3 regions of the Priestia sp. YIM B13551 genome follow, and region 3 is predicted to be linked to each of the others. Evidence: riboswitches for the same ligand, from Rfam matches in the RefSeq annotation. Region 3 holds a riboswitch; each other region holds the start of a gene.
What was found. A riboswitch is a leader RNA that binds a small molecule or an ion and turns the genes downstream of it on or off. The one in region 3 is predicted to bind cyclic di-AMP.

Region 1 (8,339 bases), on a different contig from region 3:
CTTACATGCGCCAAAAAAACTGTCGATTTCTACAACTTTTTGGCAAAACGTGCAAACTTTTTTGTCGTTTCGTTTAAAATCGCCAATTTTATTTGCTTTCATAAAAAAGAGATTGCGACATAACAAAATCCATTCAATCTAAAGATGAACAACTGTTGATTTCAGTGCAAGGCTTCGCTTTCCGCGGGCGGCCGGTGAGCCTCCTCGTCGCATACGCTCCTGCGGGGTCTCACCTAGTCCGCTTTTCCCGCAGGAGTCTTCGCCTTGCTCTCTAATCAACAGCTAGAAGCAACTACATAGACGAAAACTATGGTCACCATAGCAATAAAAAAAATCCAAACGAGTTGGATTCTCCATCAAGAATCTCAATTCATCGTTCGGATTTTCTTTCACCTAAAATACTTTTGTCCCAGTCTCTTTTTTAATTTGTAATAACGTCTCCGTCTTCATCATCGCCGGCATCGTCTTCACCAGGATCTTTTTCTAATGAGACCACTTTCTTTTCTTCGTCCCATTTCACTTTGTAGCCAAGGGATTTTGCTACTTTGATAACTGATAAATAAGAGTGATGATTTGGTTTATATAGCTTTAAATCACTCGAATCAATGACGCCTAAGCCTAACAGTAGGCGATCGGACTGAACGTAAGGCTTTCCATCAATCAGCTTCACTTGCTTATCAGTAAATGGATAAACGGCACGGTTGACTTCAACTGTAAACTCTCCTTTTTTCTCTTCTTTAATTGGTTTTGGCTGTTTGGATACATATTTAATTGCGTCTACTCCTAATACCGTGCCTTGGCGCGTATTATCAGCGCCTCCGTACATTTTCCCTGTTTCATAGTCATAGATAACCGCTTGAACGTTTCCAATATGCTCAGGCTTTTCTTCAAACGCATGTCCTTTAGCCATCATTTCAAGAATTGTATCTTGGCTAAAGCCAGGTTCCCATCTTACGGTTGGATAGCCGCCTGAATAAATACGAGGTGTTAAGATCGCTTTTTGAATCGGCATCTTATGGTCAATAACATTCATAATCGTTTCTGCTACAGACGCAATAATGGTTGGGCCTCCCGGTGAACCAATTGCCATGAACGGCTTTCCGTCTTTTAACAGCATCGTTGGAGACATACTGCTTCGAGGACGTTTTTTAGGCTCAACCTGATTCACGCCTCCCGGAGTGGCATCAAAATCCGTCATTTCATTGTTGAGCATAAATCCGTAGTCAGGAACCATAATTCCTGAACCAAAAACTTGTTCAATGGTAGTCGTGTAAGAAACCATGTTTCCCCATTTGTCTACAACAGAGAAATGAGTCGTTTGGCCGATTGGATTTTCTTCCTTTACTGTTGCTTTATTTGGATTTTCTTTTCCTTCATATTTCCAAGGGTCTCCTTCTTTGACATTAGGCGTTGCTTTGTTTGGATTAATTAATTTACGACGTTCTTTAATATAATCTTCATCTAACAGTCCTTTTTTCGGCACTTCGTAAAAGTCTTCATCTGCCATATACGCCGCGCGGTCCGCGAAAGCTAAGTGCATCGCTTCCGTTAAATGCTGCAAATACTGAGGCGTATTGGAACCCATTTTTTCTACATCATAACCTTCCATTAGCTTTAAAATCTGCTGCACGGTTAATCCGCCGGAGCTAGGAGGAGCCGCACTAACCACATCGTAGCCTCGGTAAGTTGTTTTGACCGGCTCACGTTCTTTTACAACGTAATTTTTCAAATCATCCATAGTCATGCTTCCATCGCGTTTTTGAACTTCTTTAACAAGCGCTTTTCCAATTTCTCCTTTATAAAGAGCGTCTGATCCTTCTTTTTGAATAAGCTTTAATGTTTTAGCAAGATCCGGCTGAACAAGCTTATCTCCTTCTTTTAACGGCTTGCCATTCGGCACGAATACACTACCGGCCGTTTGGTATCTTTCAAGCTTGTCCACATTTTCATCAATGTACTGAGCCATCGACCAATTTACTTTGATTCCTTGTTCTGCTTGAGTAATAGCTGGTTTAATAACATCTGATAAGTCCATTGTTCCATAATCTTTAAGGGCTGTTTCTACTCCTTTTAGCGTACCAGGAACTCCAACTGCTTTTCCTGTTATGTGACGCTTACTGAAAGGGATGACTTTTCCTTTTGAATCTAAAAACAGCTTAGGCGTGACATCAGCTGGTGCCATTTCACGGCTGTCTAGCATCGTAATTTTATCTTTCTTTTTTTCATAAATCATCATAAAGCCGCCGCCGCCGATACCTGACATCATCGGTTCCACAACGTTTAGAGATAATTGAATGGCAGCTGCCGCATCCACAGCGTTTCCGCCTTCAGCTAAAACTTTCCTTCCCGCTTCAGCAGCCAGCGGGTGAGATGCCGCTACAATTCCTTGTGTAGCACCTCGTTTCATTGAATGGTCGACACCCGGAACTTCAGCAGCAGCTGGTGTGACAACTAAACTTAAACTAAATAATGCAATAACCAACATCTTCATAACCTTCATCTGGGTCTCCTCCTTCAAATACATTATTTCACATCGTCTGAAACGATGGATTTCACAAAGAATAAATTGGTTTATTATGATATTTTTTACATATGTGTATAAATAAAAAGCAAAGTAAATCAGACCTTTGCTTTTTTAGTTAGTCGCATGTTTAACTTTTCTCTCTATCCATTTACAATTATCTATATTTTCTAACAATTTATCCATAGGCTGATAGTTTCTTACTATTTTTGGAATTATGTAGACTGAACGCTCTAATAATGTAGAAAATCTAGCAGTTAAGAAGTCGTTGGACTTACATGCACTTCTTAAAATTTCTATAAATATTCTTATTGTTATATAAAAAGCAATTCTTTATGAAAATCAGCATATGTTTCCTGAAAACCAAAAATAAAACAGGACTTTTGATTCACCGTCCTGTTTGCAGCATGTTTTCGACTTTTTTAATATCCGCGTGAGTAGGATTGATTTCCCGGGCATAGGCGATTTGTTCTTTCGCTTTTTCCATTTCTTTTAATTGAATATAGGTTTTGGCGAGTTCGAGTGGCAGCATAATCCCTTCAAAACCAAGATCTTGCGCCCGCTGCAAATAAGACAGCGATTTTTCGTAATTCCCTCCAAACATAAGCGGAGTTTCCCGGTATTTTATTCCTCGAACGAAGTGCGCCAAGCTTGAAGATGGATTTAATGTTAATGCCTGATGAAGAGCTCGGTCCATTTCTAAATTCAATACCATTTTTTCAAAAATAATTGATTCTTCGATTTGCTTTGCTAAACAAACTGCTAAGTAACAGTACAAATCAGATGCTTGAGGTTTTTTCTTCATTTCTTGTTGAATTTCGCGTTTGATCTCTTTCCACTTACCCTCTTCTAGCTGATTCATGACGTATTCTACATGTATTCCCACCACTTTGCCCTCCTTTTCCTCTTTATCATAAAGGATTTCTGCACAAATGAAAAAAGTAAGTGTTCTTCATTTTTCTCAAAAGATCGTTACCGTTAAAAAATAGGCAAATTTCTTAATCACTTAACCCAATTAGTACATAGGATATAGAGAATTTTATTAAAGGAGGTTACACATATGGGCGCAAAAGGCGGTTTTGGTTTTTCATTTATCGTTGTTTTATTTATTTTATTAGTAATCGTAGGGTGTTCTTGCTACTATTAATTTCTAAAGAGGATGAACATCATTCATCCTCTTACGACAAAAAAACCATGCTTTCGCATGGCTACATACCGATTAGATAAATGAGTAGAGGAACTCATTGTTCGGCAATATTGAAGAAATTTTTGGTTTTCACTTCCCCCTAGTATGCCCTTCTTGACAGGGGCTATGCGCAAATAAAGAACTAACATTTAAAAGCGAAAGCCAGACGCACCTACAATAACAAGTAAAACAAATAACACAACGATTAACGCAAAACTTTGTTTTCCCACGTATCATCCCTCACTTCCTGTTATCTGCTTTTAGTGTATGCAACAGCTTGGCAAAATGTTTAGGACAGGGGTGCGGATTTTTATGAGAAAAACCTTCAAATTTCGCTAAAAAAGTGAATCATATTTTTGTTTCTTTCGTTATATATAGTAAGAGATTTTTTACTATAAAAAAGGGGGACCTTTAATGCGCCGACATTCCAAATTGCCCATTGTTCTTGTCTTTGCCTTCTTTTTATTCATCGCAACTGTTTTGTGCGTAACCTCTTATATGTCTTGAATATATAAATAACATAAAAAACCGCCTCCTTGGAGGCGATTTTTCTTACCCTAGCATAATATCTTCGTTTGGATATCGTACAGCTTCTCTCTTCTGTTTTGATAATGAAAATGCAAGCGTTAATGGCCCCACTTTTCCTAAAAACATGATAAAGATAATAATCACGCGTCCAAAGTACGAAAGTTCAGGAGTGGCTCCCATCGATAAACCTACTGTTCCAAACGCAGAAACAACTTCAAACATAATTTTTACAAACGGCAGGTTTTCCGAAATATTTAACAGGAAAATGGCCCCAAACACAAACATAATTGAAATCATCGTGATGGCTAGTGCCTTAAACACGTGAAGGGGAAGGAGCCTTCTCTTTAGGAGCACAATATCTTCCCTGCTTCGTAAAAATGCCCATACTGAAAAAATAATTACCACAAACGTTGTTAGTTTGATACCGCCTCCCGTTGACGCACTTCCTGCACCAATAAACATTAATAAAACCATTAAAAACACCGTTGCGTCATGCAGGTGAGCTAAATCAATCGTATTAAATCCAGCGGTTCTTGTCGTTACTGCTTGAAAATAAGACGCCCATGCTTTGTCCCCTAATGATAAATTTCCAAGCGTATGTGAATTGCCGTACTCTAAGAAAAAAATAAAAAGCATTGCAGTCACGTTAATCGCAAACGTGCTGATAATCATAATTTTTGAATGCAGCGTTAGTTTTTTGTACGATTTTTTCACCCACATATCAGCAAGGACGGTAAACCCTAACCCGCCAATAATGAACAGAAAAGAAATTGTTATGTTAATAATAGGGTCTCCTACATACTGAACTAAGTTATCAGACAGCAGTCCAAACCCTGCGTTATTAAAAGCAGAAATCGAATGAAACAAGCTAAAGAACAATCCCTTAGACCATCCGAATTCCGGAACCCAGCGTATTGCTAAGAAGATAAGTGCAACAAACTCAATTAAAAATGAAAAGATAAACAGCCTTTTAACTAGCAGCACAACTCCGCCGGCGCTCGTCTGATTTAAGGCCTGCTGAACGAGCATACGCTCTTTAAATCCAATTTTTTTACCTAGCATCATAAAAATCAACACGGCAAATGACATAATGCCAAGACCGCCTATTTGAATTAACAGCATAATGATCGTTTGACCGATGACGGTAAAACGTGTACCTGTATCTACGACGGCTAAGCCGGTCACTGTCATAGCGGAAGTAGATGTAAAAAGGGCGTCTACCCACCGGATTGGCTCAGTAGTAGAAAAAGGCATCATCAATAGAAGAGCACCAATAATAATTCCTCCTCCAAAAATAGAGACAAGCAGCTGCGGAGGGGTGAGTTTAATGATTTGTTTTTTCATGAGTTAAACTCCTTCTTCTTCAAAACGGTTCAAATCGCGATTATGTCCGATAACAATCAGCATATCTCCTTGTTCAATTATTTCATGTGCGGTAGGCGAAATAACCATTTCCCCGTCTTTTCGCTGAAAGCCGATAATATTGCAGCCGTACTTGGCACGAATGTTTAAATCAAACAGCGTTTTATTATGAAGTTTCTTAGAGGCGACAATTTCGACAATACTATAATCCTTTGACAGTTCAATGTAATCAATGATTTTTTCTGACACCACGTGATGAGCAATACGCTTAGCGATATCGCGCTCTGGATGAATAACTTTGTCCGCTCCTATTTTTTCGAGCACTTTTTGATGATACATATTCACTGCTTTTACCCATACTTGCTTAACGCCCATATCTTTTAAAAGCATGGTTGCGAGTACGCTTGCTTCGATATCATCTCCAAACGAAATAAGCGCATGATCAACATTGCGGATACCTAGCCCCTTTAAGCTAGCTTCATCAATCGCGTTTGCTTGCACAACATATGTAGCTGAGTTGCTAAATTTATTTACTACCTCTTGATTGCGGTCAATAGCGAGCACATCCACATCCAGATTAGCAAACTCTTCAACCAAACTGCCTCCAAAACGACCTAATCCCAATACAGCAAACTGTTTTTTCATAATGTATTTATTCCTTTCTTCAACTGCTGTGTGTTCTCTTAGCTTATACTTTTTCTAAAAAATTACATCCTTTTCTTAAAAAAAGCGCAAAAAAACACAGGAAGGCTCCTGTGTTTTTCCACACTCTTCCCCCTCAAAACGCTTGCGAAGTTAGCTGTCGGGTTCGGGTTTTAAGAGTAACCCTACCTTTTTAAGGATTCACCCCGGAGCACAATATGTGCGTAAATAATGGGTCCTCCGCTCCGTAATGGATTAAGCGATTTTTATTCAAATGTCTATGATCTATTTTTTAGAATAATCGATTCGATTCATGATGCGTTTCACTTCACGAAAGCTATCTTACTCCTGTGGATTTTGTCTGTCAAGATATTTTTAGGGAAGATCTCACTTGCCCTGCAAGCTGCAAAAATCATATAAATCTAAACTGACAATCATTTTGTGAAATTGATCAAATAAATTAATAACAGCCAAAAGCTCTAACAGCTGCGTATCACTGTAAAATTTCTTTAATTGATTCATATCAGCATCCGTCAACTCCCTTGGACGCACCCGGTATACATCAATAAATCGAAACAGTAATCGATCTTTTTCTTCCAGCTCTTTTTCTCTTAACACTTTTTGATTAAGCGTCTCATCGCCTAAATATGACATGCTCATACACGTCTCACAGCCGTTAACACCTGCTAGATAAAGCCTAATTTTTTCCTTAGTCTCTTTTTCTACTATATCGCTGTTCCAAAGCGTGTCGTAAAGCTCATCATACAATCTTTTTACATGCGGAATTAAATTCAATGCTTTTTCAAAATTTGTTCCCTCTTCGTTTGCTAACAAAACTCTTGCCATTTTTTACTCACTCCTTTTTAATTATTATAGTAAGAAAAATGGAAATTTCAGATTACATATAAAACATCTTATCTACTATTACTAATCAAATGAAACGTTAATGAGAAAGAAGGTTTTCAATTGAAAATTGATGAAATTGATTTATCGATTTTGCAGGCGCTGCAGCAAAACAGCCGCCTTTCCTTACGAGAGCTAGGAAAACAAATTAACCTGTCTCCTCCTTCGGTGGCAGAGCGAGTAAGGCAGCTAGAGAGCTTTGGCGTTATAAAAGGATATACGATCGATATTGATTATGAAAAGCTGCATTTGCCTGTGTCGTGTTTTATTGAAGTAACCATGAAAAACGGAGAGCACGAGCGTTTTAAACGATTTATTTCTCAGTATCCCTACGCTTTATTCTGTGAACGCATCGCCGGGCAAGCCTGCTTTATTACAAAGCTTCAGCTTCCTCACCTGCACGTACTCGAACAATTTATTAACGAAATTACACCTTATGCCAAAACGATTTCACACATCGCCCTTTCTCACGTGGAGATGGCTCCTGCATTATTGAGTCATTTAAAAGATGAAAAGTGATTGAAACCTAACGAAAGCGGTCCAATCTAAAAGCGAACAATGGGATCAATAAGCTCGTATGAATCACTTTTGACACCGCTGTTGATTTCCGTGCCAGGCTTCGCTTTCCGCAGGAGTCTTCGCCTTGCCCTCCAATCAACAGCTAGAACCAAATAAATAGATTAAACATACGTTCACCATACTAACGAAAAAATCCGAACGATTCATCGTTCGGATCTTCTTTCCATTAAACTACTTTTGTCCCAGCCTCTTTTATTCGTCCAACAGCATAAAAAATAACCCTCCAAAGCTGGAGGGTATAAATTTTCCGAATAATGAAAGTTTTACAACTTCATTTTATCAGGTGCCGACATTTCTGTCTACTTAAAAATGTAAAAGAGCTCTCTATTAATAGAAAGCTCTTTTACCTGCTTGTTTTTTGAAAACAATCAATCTATATAAAAGGGAACTACCTAAGGTTGAAAGTCACGTGAAACCTTGGCAGTTGATCCTGGATATACCGGTTGATATGATTCAAAACAAGTTCTTTCATCATTTCTTCTTTGACTTCTGATTCCGTTTTTTTATCTTTTTGTTTTAAAATAAGAATATAATAGACTTTACCCATTTTAATGGGCTCACTACTCTCTCCGATGTGCTGTTTTTTTAAAACATCTATAAAAGAGGGAGATAAACTTG
Region 2 (8,339 bases), on a different contig from region 3:
TATTTAGCAATGGCTGTTCTATTAAAAGCTGGTTTAGATGGAATCAAGAACAACCTTGAAGCTCCAAAACCTATCGATCGTAATATCTATGTAATGACAAAAGAAGAGCGTATTGAAGAAGGTATCGTAGATTTACCTGCAACATTAGCTCAAGCTTTAGATAGCTTCCAATCAAACGAAGTTATGGTTTCTGCATTAGGTGAACACTTAGCAGAGCACTTCGTTGAAGCGAAAGAAATCGAATGGGATATGTTCCGTACACAAGTTCATCCTTGGGAACGTGACCAATACATGAGCCAATATTAATTCCTAAAAGTCCGAGAGATCGTTTATACGTTCTCTCGGACTTTTTTGTTTTTCAAAATGAATAATATTCTGCATGCGTATATTAAATATCGAACTAAGCTGTTCATAAAACAAGTATAGCTGCCTGTCGTATAATTTACGGGAGGCTTTTTATTGTTTTGTTATATACAGGAAAGAATTTGGTTATATGAATTAAAAAGGATAATCTTTTTGTCTCATTGAATCTATATGTAAAAGTAGTGTATAACAGATAGAGAGATTGTTTATGTGTTCACTCTGCACTGTATTTCAGTATAACTTCAGAGAATTTTCAGCCAGGCACAGTATCGATAGAAAATACTGTTGGAGAGGAATGTAAGGAAAATGAAAGAAGGAAATTTCTTTAAAGGTTTGGTCATAGGAATTTTAATAAGCATTCCAATTTGGATTATTCTCATTGTTGTAGGTGTTCTTCTTTTTAAATAGGCTTATGACGATAATAGAATAGACAAAACTTTCCTTGTAGTGTATACTTTAAATGAAAATGATAATTATTATCATTTAATCAACGAATCAACACTCTGCATATAGCTGTCACTCCTTGAGAGCTATCCTTATTCAGTATTCTGTCTATAAAGCAGAATAACCCGTTGCCATTAGGCAGCGGGTCTTTTTTTAGTGATTTTTCACCTGCTAGGCTAGTATACGTAGCACTTTTTGCCCCCGTGCATATGTTAACAATAAGGAGGGACAAGTAATATGAAAAAAATCTATCTTGATGCAGGACATGGTGGGGCAGATGCAGGAGCAGTTGGAGCGAATGGACTGTATGAAAAAAACTTAGTTTTAAAAATTCAACAATATTTAATAAGCTATTTAAATAGCACCTACAGTGACTTTACGATTAAAACCACTCGTACCACAGATACTTTTTTATCGTTATCTCAGCGCGCTTCTCAAGCTAATTCGTGGGGAGCAGATGCATTTATGTCTATTCACGTAAATGCCGGTGGAGGAACAGGGTACGAAGATTATGTTTACAGAAGCGCTAGCAATGCCAGTAAAACGTTTCAATCAATTGTCCACGGCCAAGTACAGCCAACGCTGCTATCGTATAATCATCCGAATCGCGGTCGAAAGTCAGCCAATTATGCGGTGCTTCGCTTAACAAATATGCCCGCAGTACTAACTGAAATAGCTTTTATTGATAACCGCACCGATGCAGCACTTCTCCAAAACGAAGCTTTTTTAAAAAGCATGGGTGAATCGTATGCAAAAGGAATTGCCGTCTATTTGAATTTACCCCGTCGTGCAGTTCCAAACCCAAATCCAACACCAACACCAAATCCATCACCTTCTGAACCAGGTACAAAAACGTATACGATCAAGCAAGGAGATACGCTGTACAGTATTGCACAGAAGTACAATATAACAGTACAAGCGCTTCAAGAAGCGAATACAGGGCTTTCTGATCCTTTAACACTACAGGTTGGAAAAACAATTGTTATTCCTTCAGGGACTTCACCAAACCCATCTCCAACACCACCTGCTGAACAATATCCACTTCCCAATGGAATTTTAAAGCAAGGTGATTCTGGAGAAGCCGTGAAACAGCTTCAAAGAGCATTAAACGCAGTTAATTTTAAAGTAGGGTCAGTAGACGGAATATATGGAGTTCAAACGAAAGATGCAGTAAGACGTTTTCAGCTTGTGTATCTTCCTTATGATGTAGATGGCATTTATGGTCCTCAAACGAAAAACAAGCTAGCAGCCGTTTTAAAAGCAAAAAGTTAAAGCAAAAAGGTCTTCTGTAAGCGAGCAGAAGGCCTTTTGTTTTTCTGTTAAAAGCGCCTTAAGTACTATTTTATGGTTTACGTAAAATAATGCTTTACAAACCATTTGTACGGGAGTATATTATCTAAGAACAAAGGATAGTTATGAAAGAAACATGTTATCGATCATACCCTTTAACCGAAAATTATATTGACCTGTTATCGCTTAATTCGTCAGAAGTGGGGGACCCAAATTTGTGCATTGTCACTTGGGGTGAATCCTTTTTTTAAAGGTAGGGCTACTCTCATAGCCCGAATCCGACAGCTAACCCCATAAGCGTTTTGGAGAGGAGGTTTAAGCTGTGTAAAAACGCTGAGAACCCTTAGTGTTTTTTTTGTGCGCTTTTTTAACATAAAAAGGTATTTTTTAGGAATGATATCACTTGTTCGTGAACTTGTAACGGAGCTTAGCAATGAATAGTAAATAGTAGCTAGGCAATCATCGGAGGGAAATTGCGTGAACTATTCAGTTCTCAAAAGATTATTGATTGGAAAGCCGCTTAAAACAAAAGAGTTAGGCGATCAAAAGCTTAGTAAGCTTAAAGCACTGGCTATTTTATCTTCAGATGCCTTATCTTCAGTGGCTTATGGAACAGAACAAATTTTGATTGTACTTGCAACAGTCGGCGTCCTTGCCTATTGGTATTCGATTCCAATTGCGATTGGGGTATTGGTACTCCTGACGGCTTTAATTCTTTCATATCGTCAAATTATTTATGCGTATCCGCAAGGCGGAGGAGCTTATATTGTTTCGAAAACCAATTTAGGAGAAAATCCTGGGCTTATCGCTGGGGGGTCACTGTTAGTAGATTATATTTTAACAGTTGCCGTGAGTGTTTCAGCAGGAACCGATGCTTTAACTTCGGCTTTTCCAACGCTGCATCATTACAATGTAGTAATTGCGTGTTTGCTGGTGATTTTTATTACCGTTTTAAATTTACGTGGTGTAACAGAATCCGCTTCTGTATTAGCTTATCCGGTTTATTTATTTGTTATTGCTCTTATTTTGTTAATAGCGGTAGGCTTGTTTAAAATAGCGACAGGTCAAGTTTCACCTGAGCTTCATCCATCTCTCGGTACAGTAGTGCCAGGTATTAGTTTGTTTTTATTATTAAAAGCTTTTTCGTCAGGCTGTTCGGCATTGACAGGTGTAGAAGCTATTTCAAATGCAGTGCCTAACTTTAAAGAGCCAGGTGCAAAAAATGCTGTTCATACATTAATGCTGATGGGCGGTATTTTAGCCGTTTTATTTTCGGGCATCACGTTTTTAGCTTATTGGCTTGGCATTTCTCCAAAAGCAGATGAAACGGTTGTATCACAAATTGCATCGAGTGTGTTTGGACGAAATGGATTTTATTATTTTATTCAAGGCACAACAGCTCTAATTCTAGTGCTAGCAGCGAATACGGGCTTTTCAGCTTTCCCTTTGCTGGCTGTCAACTTATCGTCTGATAAATACATGCCAAGAATGTTTCAAATTCGTGGCGATCGACTAGGCTATTCAAATGGAATTGTGACCCTTGGAATTGCTTCTATTGTCTTAATTGTAGCTTTTAAAGGAGCGACTGAACAATTAATCCCTCTTTATGCAGTTGGAGTGTTCATTCCATTCACGCTTTCTCAAACAGGCATGATTGTCAAATGGCTTAGAGAAAAGCCGGCCGGCTGGCAAGGAAAGCTAACCATTAACTTAATTGGTGCGCTTATTACCTTAACTGTGCTAATCATTTTGTTTACAACGAAGTTTTCACAAGTATGGTCCGTGCTCATTTTCTTACCGGTTATTGTCTATATTTTTCATCGCATTCATACGCATTATGAAGCGGTAGGAGAGCAGCTTCGCATTAAGCAAGGAGAAAAGATTGGAAAGCTTGAAGGAAGTGTGGTCATTGTTCCTGTAGCAGGAATGACAAAGGTAGTAGAAAATTCATTAAATTATGCAAGAACGATTGGCGATACCGTTATTGCAGTGCATGTGGCCTTTGATCGAGAAAGCGAAAAGAGAATGGAAGAGAAGTGGGAGAAGTGGCAGCCTGATATTCGTATTGTTACGTTTCATTCTCAATACCGCAGCTTAGTGCGGCCGCTGTTTCGATTCATTGATATGGCCGAGGAAAAAGCGCGGGAAAACAATATGGCTATTACGGTCGTTATTCCACAATTCATTACGAAAAAAAGCTGGCAAAATATCCTTCACAATCAGTCCAGTCTGCTGTTAAAAGCACATTTGCTTTACCGTAAAAACGTAATCGTTACAACTGTACCGTACCGTTTTAAAAAATAATGAAACATGACTAAAAACCTCCAACTTGTATGTTGGAGGTTTTTAATTTTTAAATTCACATACACTAACCGTAATCGAATCTCATAAAGGCGCAAACGGAGGGATTGTATGAGTGAATTAATTAAGTTATTGCGAAAAGGAAATAAATCGGCCATGATGGCCGCTATAGTGAATACTATTATTTCCATTATTAAAGGGATTGCTTTCGCTTTAACAGGGAATGTAGCGATGTTTGCTGAAACGATGCACAGCTTAGGGGATGCAGCAAATCAGTTTTTTGTTTTTATAGGTTCGGCATTAAGTAAAAAAGCCCCGACCAAACGATTTCCAAACGGATTTGGCCGATTGGTTAATCTTGTTCTATTAGGAGCGGTTCTTGTAGTAGGAATTATGGCGTTTGAAACGATTAAAGAAGGATATCACCACATTCTTCATCCGACGAAGTCTTCAGGCTTTATTTTAAATATTGCAGTACTTGGCATCTCGGTGTTACTTGAAATGTTTGTTCTATTTAAGGCAATGAAAGAAATTTTGCACGATGTGGGGATAAACCCTGCAGAAACAAATGTTTTTGCGCAAAGCTTTGTTCATTTAAAGAAAGCCAAGCCAGCAACTAAACTTGTTTTTATGGAAGATCTGGTAGCTACTGGAGGAGGCGTATTGGCTTTAATCGCCGTTTTTATTTCGCGATTTACGCCTTTTCATCAAGCTGAAGGAATTGCTTCTATTTTAATTGGTCTTATGATGTTTTTTGTAGTAGGACGAGTCTTTTTAGATAATGCTGCTGGAGCGCTTGGCGAAGCGGATAAAGAAATGGAAATGAAAATTGGCGCGATTGTCATGCAAGATGTACAAGTGCGTGATATTCAAACGTTAATGGTGATGAAAGAAGGAGAAGAGCTTCACGTTGAATTAAAAGTAGAAATTGATCCTGTTTTAACAGTGGCAGAAGCTGATGATATTAAAGATCGTCTGGAAAATCGTATTTTACAGGAAAAAGGAGTAACGGATGTCATTATTGAATTTGATGAAGATGATGGAATTCCGGACTGGGTGCCAAGTGATTTACAGCTTCAAAAAGAATAAAAACAAGGAAGAAAACAGCTGTTTTCTTCCTTGTTTTTTTAGCTATATACTTTTTCACGTACGTTTGGAGAATCTGTTGAAGCTTTCGAGAAGTTAATGGTTTCACGTACAACGTAAATAGGTCTATTTTTACTTTCATCGTAAATTCTTGCGATGTATTGTCCGACTAGTCCTAAGCCAAGTAGCTGAATACCGCTAAAGAAGGTGATAGCTATCATAATAGAAGTCCAGCCAGGCTGAATGTTTTTACCTATCAGCCAAACAACAATCGAATAACTTAAAACTAAAAGTGATACAAAAACCGATAACCAGCCAATAATCATTACTAAACGCAAAAACTTCGTTGAAAACCCAATAATTCCATCTGAAGCAAACTTGATCATCTTTTTTAAAGGATATTTTGTTTCACCAGCAAAGCGTTCATCGCACTCATATTCTACATATGTTTGCCTGAAGCCAATCCAAGACATCATTCCTCGTACAAAACGATTGCGTTCAGTCATTTTTTTGAATACATCCGCTACTTTTCGGTCGATAATACGAAAATCTCCCGTGTCTTTAGGGATTTCGATATCGGACATATAATTTAAAAAGCTGTTTGCATCCATACGTATGCGAACAGCTTTTATGTTTTAAACCGATCTTTTAATAAATTCCATAGGGAACTCACTCCGAGACTAATGCTGATCAGAATTCCTGATAGAGCTACTATTAAAGCGATATATTCAAAGATAGAAAACTGCTTCATACTATCCCAATGGATGTTTCCCTTTAGTTTGCTAATAACTAAATTCATTCCGTAAATACCGGAAAGAACCGTGTAAATCGTTAAAATTAATAATAAGTAATTGTGACGCTTGGCTGCGATTTTCTCTTGATTTTGGTACAAAGTACCAAGGGTTTCTTTGACTTCTTGATAAAGAGAATTGATATGAAAGATTTTTTTAAAGAGCTCAGAAAACTCTTGACCTTCTGTGCGAGAGCTAATTTCTAAAAACAAATATTTACCTGAAAACACGGTAATAGAGCGGATTAGTCGTTCAATGCCCTCTGAATTTTTATGAAACGTGAGCTGAGAATATTCATAAGATAGTTTTAGCAACACGATTTTATAGAAAAAATGTAAAAATAAATTATAGTAATGCTGGCCAAATAGATGATTCATCAAAAGCTGATCCGTTTTAGAGTCTGTCGATTTAGAAATACACGAAAACACATGGTCTGTTATGACGTAATAGGTTTCAGGAGCCCATCTGGAATACACGTGTTTAGTATTATACGTTTTAATATACTCATGATTGTGTGCAGAAATAAACGCTTTCCCGCCAGGCGTATAGCTATTTAGCTGTCCAGTACGAAATAAAGTTGTGGAATTAATCTCTTGCTCTTGATTTACCGTTACATAACTTAACACAAACATCCGTTCATCGATAAAATAAGGAAGGCTCCCAACGTGCTGTTCACGTGTGGCTTCTTTCTTGATGTGTTCGTTCAAAAATGGCGCGAGCTGTGAAAAAATATAACCTTGCACTTTGCTATAGCGATGATGTTCATAGGTAATGGTGGATCCATGCTCTTCAGCAAGCTTCGGTTCTAATACACGAAAATGATTCATGAACTCTAAAATATCATCATAGGTGTAATGATTATGGCTCATCTCAGTGCGAATGGTCATGACGCCAATTTCAAAAGGACATAAAAAAACATCCACAGACAGCACGTTGCTAGACACGGTGGTGGAGGAAGTGTGTAAAGTAATGGTATGGTCTATTTTTTTTGAAAATCTAAGCAACCCTTCTTTTTCGCACGAGTCAGGGAATAGAATGCATTCAATGTAAGGAAGAAAATATTGATCCAGGCTATCATGAGATACGTAATATTGTTCTCCGTAGTATTCTTTTTCTAAATGTTTGTTTTGAATGGAAAAAAACTCGAACAAATTTGCTTCCAGTGCATGAACAAGCTGCTCTTTATTTTTTCGGTCAAAGGAAAAAGGAAAAAGAAACATGTTCATTGCTTTGGTAGGTACAATGGTTTGAAATGGTTCTGTTTTCCTTGGTGTATTGGTCATAAACTACATCCTTTTTATAGTCGGTTGTATTTCCTTGTAAGAGTCGAGGAAATGCAGATAGAAAGTAAAGGATAAAACAAGCTTTATAAAAACCGTTCTACCTGCCTGCGATGATTCAACGTATCATTTATAATATGCCAATTTTTTTAGAAAACAAACGTAAAAAAACCAACTAACATCATGATTAGTTGGTTTTACATACAGTGTCTGATTAGTGAATCGTGCGATATACACCAGTTACTTTTCCTAAAATCGTTACGTGGCGAAGAATAATAGGCGCCATCGTTGAATTTTCAGGCTGTAAACGAACGAAATTTTCTTCTTTAAAGAAGCGTTTTACCGTTGCTTCGTTGTCTTCGGTCATAGCGACCACAATATCTCCATTATTAGCTGTTTGCTGCTGACGTACGATTACCATATCGCCATCTAGAATACCTGCTTCAATCATACTTTCTCCCATAATTTCAAGCATAAATACATGATCATCTGGAGAAACGAATTTATCTGGAAGAGGGAAATATTCTTCCACATTTTCAACGGCTGTTATAGGAAGACCCGCTGTTACTTTACCAATAACAGGAACATTAATGACATTGCTTTTAGGGATGTTTACTTCGTCTAGTTGAAGAACTTCGATTGCTCTCGGTTTTGTTGGATCTCTGCGAATTAACCCTTTGCTTTCTAAACGAGCTAAATGCCCGTGTACAGTGGAGCTAGAGGCTAATCCTACCGCTTCCCCAATCTCGCGAACAGAAGGCGGATAACCTTTTAATTTTACTTC
Region 3 (8,339 bases):
TTAAGAGGTTTATGAAATGTTGTTCGTTAACAAGATATTATATGACATATCCGAAAACCCAGTTTCACATTTCCCTATATTGTGACAAGGTGTTTCTTGTTTGAAAGGGATTTGAAACTTTTTAATAGAATAATTATGAAGATGGTCAGATAATAAATTTTTACACATAAGGAGATAAAACTATGGCAAAAAACAACTTACTAAGAATGGACAATGTCAGCATCGTTGTAGAATCCCTTGATGACGCAATTTTTTTCTTTGAGGAGATTGGCTTGAACCTCGAAGGGCGAGCCACTGTCGAAGGTGAATGGGCTGGTCGCGTAACCGGATTGGGTTCTCAGTGCGTAGAGATTGCTATGATGGTTACCCCAGATGGCCACAGCCGACTTGAACTCTCGCGATTTCTCACCCCACCTACTATATCAGATCACCGGACTGCTCCTGTAAACGCCCTCGGTTATCTACGCGTCATGTTTACCGTTGAAGACATTGACGAAATGGTATCGAGACTCACTAAGTATGGTGCTCAGCTCGTTGGCGAAGTGGTTCAGTACGAGGACTCGTATCGGCTCTGCTACATTCGTGGAATCGAAGGACTTCTAATCGGTTTGGCAGAACAACTTGGTAACAAATAAGTAAGTGACATTTTATAAAAAGCCTTTACTGAAATATACATTACTGAAGTAAAAATATTCGAAGAAAATTCCTATTCAATAAAAGTGCGCAATTCACCTGTAAAGGTTCTTTTGCTGGCTCACTTCCGGAAAGAGGTATTATGTTAACTACGTTTGTATAGAATATACAGATTAAAAAGAGAAAAACTCCTGCTGTGTCTGAACAGGAGTTTTTCTCTTTTTATTAACAGAATGTCCTTTTGATGCCATTGCTTGCATCTTGGGTAGTTTGCTCTGGTTACGATGTTTTAATTCATATAAATGTAGCAAAAATCTGCATGTCACCTTGTCACTTTTTTCCCTTTTCGATATAAAATTCTGGGTTTTGATAGGTTTTCTCTAGAAAGTTCTTTTGTTCTTTTTCAGCAAGCTTATTATTTTCAACTGTATTGATATGAGCATCATAAGTGGCGAACCCATAAAGAGAAGGGAAAAACAGTAACCATTCTGGATTTAATATGTTGGTAGCTTTCTGGATTTCGCCTAAAAAGAGAAGAGAAATAGCTTCAAGAAGATGAGAATAGTAAAAGAAAACGACGGTCCAAGTAACAATAAAAAAAGCAACGATTATTCGATGAATATAAAGCTGACCTAAACCTGGCATAAATAAGGACCATAGGATAGACATAATAGGGTTTCTTTTATCCAAGTAGTTAATCTCCATAGCTCCCATACTAAAGGAATTAAAGGTGTGATTTTCTCTTTCAGCTAAGAGATATATTTTATTTAAATCAACCGTCGTTCGATAACTATCCCATATGGCAAAGATATAAACAGGAATATAAATGAGAAGCCACCTAGTGTTTAGTGACTCTTTCGCCATGTCTATGTCCCCTTGAAAGGAATGAATCATAGCCACGTTTATATTTGACTGGAGATTAATAACAACTTCCCAAATAAATAAAACAAATCCTCGAAGATATTTAGATAAAAGTAAATGTCCGAAGCCAGGAAAGGCTGCTGACCACCAGGCTATAATGTAGGGATTTCTTAAGTGAATCTGAGTGGTTCCAAATATACTAACGTGAGCTATATAGCGTCTTGCTGTGTTATCGTTTGTATAGTTTTTCATGTATGTTCTCCTATGGAATTATTAGGGGAGTGAAAAAAACGTTTTTTACATCTTTAATCCATAATTAACATACTTTGATATATTTATTCTGTTTTACACGTTTAAAATACCTAAAAATCCTTCATGAGATAAAAAGTGTTTTTAGATATTAGGTTCCTAGAAAATCCATTATGGTAACTAAGTTCATATATGATATTTATTAAAAAAGCAGAAAAAACTCCCTAACACCAGGAAATTTTTCTGTTGCGTATTAAACACTGAACTATATTTAAAAATTATAATTTTCACTAAAGTGCTCATAATATGGTAAATACGTCAAAAGGAGATACAAAAATGCTTATTAAAAAGATACTGATATTTTTACCAATATTCCTTTTTGTTATTTATTCCCCTACGCACGCATTAGAGATGACGAGTACTTTCAGAATTGTAAATGATAAAAACGAGACGATTGCTTCAAAAGAAGTTTCATTTCAAGAAGGTGAGACATTATACGAAGTAACAAAAAGGGCCTTTAACATAGAAGAATCCCAAGGGAATATTATATCTATAAATGGTATCCATTCAATTCCAAAGAAAAATATACATTGGGCTGTTTTTGTAAACAGGAATTTTATAGAGTTAGGTTTAGATGAAGTCACGCTCAATGAAAATGATGAGGTAGTATGGGCTTTGAAAAATTGGGATAATCAAGAAATTTTAAAGTAAATAACATAGAAAATTAAAACATCCTACAAAAAGTAGTTGGTTATTATTCTAACTACTTTTTTGTAAGTTATAATTTCCGATAATGCTGATTATATAAACTAGAGGTGTATATGATATGCAGCTGAAAAACAGAAAAACCTACCCTGGTGTGTGATAGGGTAGGTTTTTCTGCTACATTATTTAACCAAAGGACTGAAGCCTCACGGCGTCTTGAGTAGTTTGCTCAAGATATCAAAATTTATTTATCTACATAAAAGAGAAAAACAAATTATATGAAAATTAGTTTTAATTGAAACGGCTCTTTACAAATGTAAAATTCAGGCGTATAGTACCTACCATACATATATGATCTTGCTATTTTCATACCTTTTATCGCTTAATCCACTAAGGAATGGGGGACCCATTTTTGTGTGCACTTGCACTTGGGGTGAATCCTTCGAAAAGAAGGTAGGACTACTCTAAAGGCCCGAACCCGACAGCTAACCTCATCAGCGTTTGGAGAGAAGGTTTGCTTTTATTTGTCCTGGAAAGAACACTAAGCAGAACCTTAGTGTTCTTTTTTGTGTTTTTTTTCTGAGATAGGGAATGATGAGAGTAAACTAATATAGGTAAATGGCAAAGGTTTCAGGAGGAGTTTAGATGAGTTATTCATCCCTAAAACGTTTATTAATTGGGAGGCCACTTAAATCAAAAGAGTTAGGTGAACAAAAGCTAAATAAGGTCAAGGCATTAGCTATTCTTTCATCTGATGCACTTTCATCCGTGGCGTACGGCCCAGAACAAGTCTTAATTGTGCTTGCTACCATTGGAATGATCGCATTTTGGTACTCCATCCCAATTGGTATTGGGGTACTTATTCTTTTAACGGCACTTATTCTTTCGTATCGCCAAATTATTTATGCGTACCCAGAAGGGGGAGGGGCGTATGTTGTATCGAAATATAATCTCGGAGAAAATGCAGGTCTTATTGCCGGAGGATCTTTATTAGTAGACTATATTTTAACGGTGTCTGTAAGTATTTCATCTGGAACTGATGCATTAACGTCTGCTTTTCCTGTTCTTCATGACTATAGAGTCATCATCGCTTGCTTATTGGTTATTTTTATTATGGTTTTGAACCTAAGAGGGGTAACAGAATCTGCGTCAGCCTTAGCCTATCCTGTTTATTTGTTTGTTCTTGCACTACTTCTATTAATAGGTGTAGGCATATGGAAAGTAGCGACTGGTCAGGTTTCTCCTGACGTTCATCCAGCCTTGGGAACTGTAGTTCCAGGGATTAGCTTATTCTTACTACTACGAGCTTTCTCATCGGGGTGTTCAGCCCTTACAGGTGTTGAAGCTATTTCTAATGCTGTAACGAACTTCAAAGAACCAGCTGCACGAAATGCAGTTCGTACACTTGTTGCGATGGGTATTATTTTAGCTATTCTGTTTTCAGGTGTCATGTTCTTGGCTTATTGGTTTGGAATTGTACCTAAAGCTGAGGAGACGGTTGTTTCCCAGCTTGCTTCCCAAGTATTTGGACGAAATGGTTTCTATTATTTTGTTCAAGGTACGACGGCTTTAATTTTAGTGTTAGCTGCCAATACAGGCTTTTCAGCCTTTCCTTTACTGGCTGTTAATTTAGCTGTAGATAAGTATATTCCGCGTATGTTTACGATACGTGGTGATCGTTTGGGCTATTCAAATGGAATTGTCACACTTGGAATTGCCTCTATTGCGCTCATTATAGCGTTTCAAGGTAATACAGAACGGTTAATCCCTTTATATGCGGTTGGAGTATTTATTCCATTTACGCTATCTCAAACGGGCATGATTGTAAAATGGCTAAGAGAAAAGCCAGCTGGCTGGCAAGGGAAATTAGTGACCAATTTTATAGGAGCTTTTATTAGCTTCACGGTACTGATTATTTTCTTTACAACAAAATTTTCACAAGTATGGGCTGTTTTAATCTTCTTACCTCTTATTGTCTATCTGTTTCACCGTATTAAGAACCATTACGTAGAGGTAGGAAAGCAACTTCGCATGAAGCCAGGAGACAAAGAAGCATTAGCACTAGAAGGAAATGTAGTCATTATACCGGTTGCAGGCTTAACAAGGGCTGTCGAGAATTCCATTAACTATGCAAAAATTATTGGAGACACAGTGATTGCGGTCCATGTGGCATTTGACCGTGAAAGTGAAAAGAGAATGGAAGAGATATGGAACGAACGATATCCTGATATACGCTTAGTTACCTTCTACTCACAATATCGAAGTCTAGTTGGGCCTCTTTTACGCTTTATTGATCGTGTAGAAGAGCGAGCTGATGATAGTCATATGGCTGTCACCGTTTTAATTCCGCAATTTATCACAAGAAAAAGCTGGCATAACGCATTGCATAACCAATCAAGCTTATTACTAAGAGCACACCTTCTTTATCGGAAAAATGTCATTGTAACTACATTGCCTTATAAATTTAAAAAATAAAAAAGCAAACCCCTTTTCACATGTATGAAAAGGGGTTTAATTCGATCATTCATCTTGTGTTGAGAAAAACAGATGACATTTAGAATAACCCACATTACATCATCTTTATCACTTTTGATTCTCTTTTATCCCTGAAAGATACGATTTATTTCGTAAGCCAGCTCGACGCACATAGGCTTCCACTTTTATATCTACATTTAACTTCGGAAAGTACACATCATTCCATTCCGTCTTTAATTTTTTAAATTGATTCGGTCTAGTACGGTGAACCACTTCGCCAAATCCTAAGATATCCGTTTTATTTTTTTGCGCACGTTCAATAGCTGCCTTTAGCTCTTTTTTAATTTCTTTCCTAAGGGATTGTTCGATTTTTGTAATGACCTTTGGATTCGTGATATCAACAGGTACCTCCATGTCACCGATATCTCCTTCAACACGTGTATGAACAGAAATATGAGGTTGACCATTCTTCACTTGAGCAGACACACTTGTTTTTTGTCGTACAGTTTGATAAGCAATTGCTTCTTTCCTTCCTTTCCAATCAATATTAATATCCGTTCCTTGGATTTTATCGAGAATCCATACCGTTCCTCTTGCTGGTTTTCCATACAGCCAATCCACTAACTTTCCTTGTTTTAAAACAGCAATTCCAGAAGCTTGAAGCGTTGCTCCAGGTGCACTCTCTTGAAGGTTATCCAGCTTTTGTGCTTGCTGGGGACTCCCAACTAGGCGAAATCCTGATACGACGGTTCCTCTACCAGGTGATTCAAGACTTTTCATCACCTCTTGGAGCGATGTTTTTACATTCTCTCCCCATTTTCTTTCCGTAAACTCTAAGGTTTTTAGTACCTTATTCGCTGGAATCTTATCAACTGGAGTTAACGTTTTAACAAGATCGGCTGCGGTCGAATGGTTTGCAATCACAATGGTTGAAGTATTTCGAAATTCTGGATCACGATCTAAAGCATCAATTAATGTATCAAGCCCTTCTTCTTTAGCCAACTTTTCTCCAACTACAATCAAGTTTGCATGAGCATAATACAATCGTCGAGAAATTCTCCCCGAAGCCCGTCTACTTGCTTCGACTAGATTATCTCCTGAAGCCGAATAGATGGTAATAGGAGGGCTCTGGGTACCTCCTCCTCCTCCTTGCATACCTCCTGCCACGTTCCCTGGATTTATAATTTGGAGTGTTAAGTGATACCCTCCATCTTTTGTTTTATCGACGCCCATAGCTGCCACGATGGCAAGGTCAGTTAACTCTTTTTTACTCCAACAACTGGTGAGCAAGATGGTTATCGTCATCATCAACAAAAGAAAAAATCCTTTACGCTTCATTATTGTCACCTTCTTCACGATCTTTGTTTGAACGCATAATGAATCCTTTAACACTGGAACTTCTCCGCACTTTCACTTGACGAACGGCGAAGTCTGAACTGTTTAATGATATGTAGATTCGTTCATGATGAATCCTGTATACGTTCTAATGTATAATCCGTACATTGATTTGTAGTATCATGGTGACAGTTCTTTATTATTGTTTGATTTTCAAAGGATAAAGACATAGTTTCAGCACTTTCTCATTTTTGGATATTTTAACCACTAATCGAATTTTTATGTAAAAGTAAACAAAAGCGTTTCTATGCCATACTAGAAGAAAGAGAAGAAGAGGATGATGGAGATAACATAGTATGAAATAGATAAAAAAGCCCATCGACCTAAGTGGATGGGCTTTATCTTTCCTATATAAATTGTGAACCTAACTAACGTGTTTTTTAATTTTTGGTTCAGGCTTTATTAGTAATGAGGATAAAAATTCATAAATAATTGCGAATACCAAGGGTTGTTTACGCTCCTTCAGTCTATATTTAATTTGACTTAGATATAGTCATAAAAATAAAAAGTAAAAACTGATTTGTATTACATGGATCAAGTGTGAAATTTGCATCGTAAGATCATACAGATAGATTATAGTAAAAAAAGATGATTTCTCATAGTCCTATTTTTTAAAAATTATTAAATGATTTTTCCTTTTTTTCTCTGCTTGAAATGCCTTTGAACTTAAATGTAATTAGTTATAGATTAGAAATGTACCGTTCAAAATTACGTATACTTTTCCCTATTTGTAAAAGTATAGATTCACAAATAAAAAGCTCCTTATCATAGAAGAAATAAAGCCTTTCACCATGTTGTTTCCGATAATCGTGATTATGTTAACTAAGGTTGTATGTGGTATACATATTGATTTTTGAGAAAACATTCTATAAATCGCCTAAGTAAATTGTTTTTATATCAGTTTCGATAATTTCACTCTCTTTATTATTAACAAAGTAGGCCTTTGCTTTAGGTCTAGAACTAACTGTTTTAAATAAAGAATCATTTATAAAATGTAGAGCAACCCCATCATCTACTGCATAACCTTCTAGCATTTCTCCAGTAGAGATTAAGTTATGATATGAGGGTCTTCTTTTATTCTCACCATCATAATGAGGGCAATTACTTCCCTTTAAAAAGCCCAAACAATCTAATTTTAGTAGTGGTGCATTTAAGGGATCAGTTAGACCTTGTTCAAACCAGCAAATTGAACCAGCACTTAGTCCAGACAGAATTATCCCACTTTCATATGCTCTTCTTAAAACTTTATCTAAGCCCCATTCTTTCCATAAAAGAAGCATATTTCTTGTATTACCACCACCAATGTATATTATATCTTGTTCAAGTATATATTCCTCTAAATCTATAAAGTTTGGCTCAAATAATGATAAATGAGATGGTTTACATTTCACTGTATTAAATGCTTTATAAAACCTCTCAACATAATTATCTTGGTCTCCACTTGCAGTAGGAACAAAACATACTTTTGGATATTCTTTCTTAGCCTGAGATAATATATATTGGTCCAGTAGAAAGTTTTCTGGTTCCATTGAGAAACCTCCACCACCCATTGCTATAATCTGTCTCATTTTTTCAACCCTTTCGACGTATATAACATTCTATATACTACAAAATGTGTTAATTACCTTTTAAGCAAGTATCAACAGAATCTATAAAAATCAAAAGGTGCCGATAAGCCGTTTTATGTTAACTAATGAACCATGAAAATGGATTCCTTAATGCGAATAATGGATACCAATTCAAATTTTATGATTTATTGAACGATTGATCTGGCAATTCTAAATCCGATATCATCTATATAAAAATCCGGCATACTTTTGCGACGACAAGTGGCTCCACATCCACGTTCTTCTTCCGCCCAACTTCCTCCCTGAATTATTCTATAATTACTAAATACCTCTTCATCGTATAAGTCCCAACACCACTCCCAAGTATTCCCGATCATATCATACAATCCCCATTCATTAGGCTTTTTCTCACCAACCTCATGCAATCGTTCGTTAGAGTTACCTTTATACCAA

Region 1: linked by a shared signal. The riboswitch ahead of ACFX4N_RS14105 (potassium channel family protein) and the one ahead of ACFX4N_RS27905 (APC family permease) in region 3 are both predicted to bind cyclic di-AMP.
Region 2: linked by a shared signal. The riboswitch ahead of ACFX4N_RS15060 (APC family permease) and the one ahead of ACFX4N_RS27905 (APC family permease) in region 3 are both predicted to bind cyclic di-AMP.

What each region holds. Positions count from the first base shown of each region.
Region 1 covers NZ_JBHZOX010000002.1:865,997-874,335, forward strand. Annotated here, with positions in the region: gene ACFX4N_RS14075 (hypothetical protein) at 139-279, opposite strand; gene ggt (gamma-glutamyltransferase) at 422-2,500, opposite strand; gene ACFX4N_RS14085 (tetratricopeptide repeat protein) at 2,910-3,407, opposite strand; gene ACFX4N_RS14090 (YjcZ family sporulation protein) at 3,582-3,668, shown strand; gene ACFX4N_RS14095 (YjcZ family sporulation protein) at 3,857-3,937, opposite strand; gene ACFX4N_RS14100 (TrkH family potassium uptake protein) at 4,260-5,579, opposite strand; gene ACFX4N_RS14105 (potassium channel family protein) at 5,583-6,242, opposite strand; cyclic di-AMP (ydaO/yuaA leader) riboswitch at 6,367-6,511, opposite strand; gene ACFX4N_RS14110 (carboxymuconolactone decarboxylase family protein) at 6,627-7,085, opposite strand; gene ACFX4N_RS14115 (Lrp/AsnC family transcriptional regulator) at 7,206-7,661, shown strand; gene ACFX4N_RS14120 (hypothetical protein) at 7,669-7,800, opposite strand; gene ACFX4N_RS14125 (peptidyl-prolyl cis-trans isomerase) at 8,110-8,339, opposite strand, start outside.
Region 2 covers NZ_JBHZOX010000002.1:1,045,419-1,053,757, reverse strand. Annotated here, with positions in the region: gene glnA (type I glutamate--ammonia ligase) at 1-306, shown strand, start outside; gene ACFX4N_RS15065 (N-acetylmuramoyl-L-alanine amidase) at 1,045-2,079, shown strand; cyclic di-AMP (ydaO/yuaA leader) riboswitch at 2,271-2,412, shown strand; gene ACFX4N_RS15060 (APC family permease) at 2,575-4,401, shown strand; gene ACFX4N_RS15055 (cation diffusion facilitator family transporter) at 4,510-5,487, shown strand; partial or broken gene ACFX4N_RS15050 (glycosyltransferase) at 5,526-6,080, opposite strand; gene ACFX4N_RS15045 (magnesium transporter CorA family protein) at 6,113-7,558, opposite strand; gene lexA (transcriptional repressor LexA) at 7,770-8,339, opposite strand, start outside.
Region 3 covers NZ_JBHZOX010000012.1:15,755-24,093, reverse strand. Annotated here, with positions in the region: gene ACFX4N_RS27920 (VOC family protein) at 183-635, shown strand; gene ACFX4N_RS27915 (hypothetical protein) at 964-1,746, opposite strand; gene ACFX4N_RS27910 (DUF4430 domain-containing protein) at 2,080-2,454, shown strand; cyclic di-AMP (ydaO/yuaA leader) riboswitch at 2,818-2,962, shown strand; gene ACFX4N_RS27905 (APC family permease) at 3,094-4,923, shown strand; gene ACFX4N_RS27900 (Ger(x)C family spore germination protein) at 5,032-6,261, opposite strand; gene ACFX4N_RS27895 (Type 1 glutamine amidotransferase-like domain-containing protein) at 7,185-7,886, opposite strand; gene ACFX4N_RS27890 (formylglycine-generating enzyme family protein) at 8,072-8,339, opposite strand, start outside.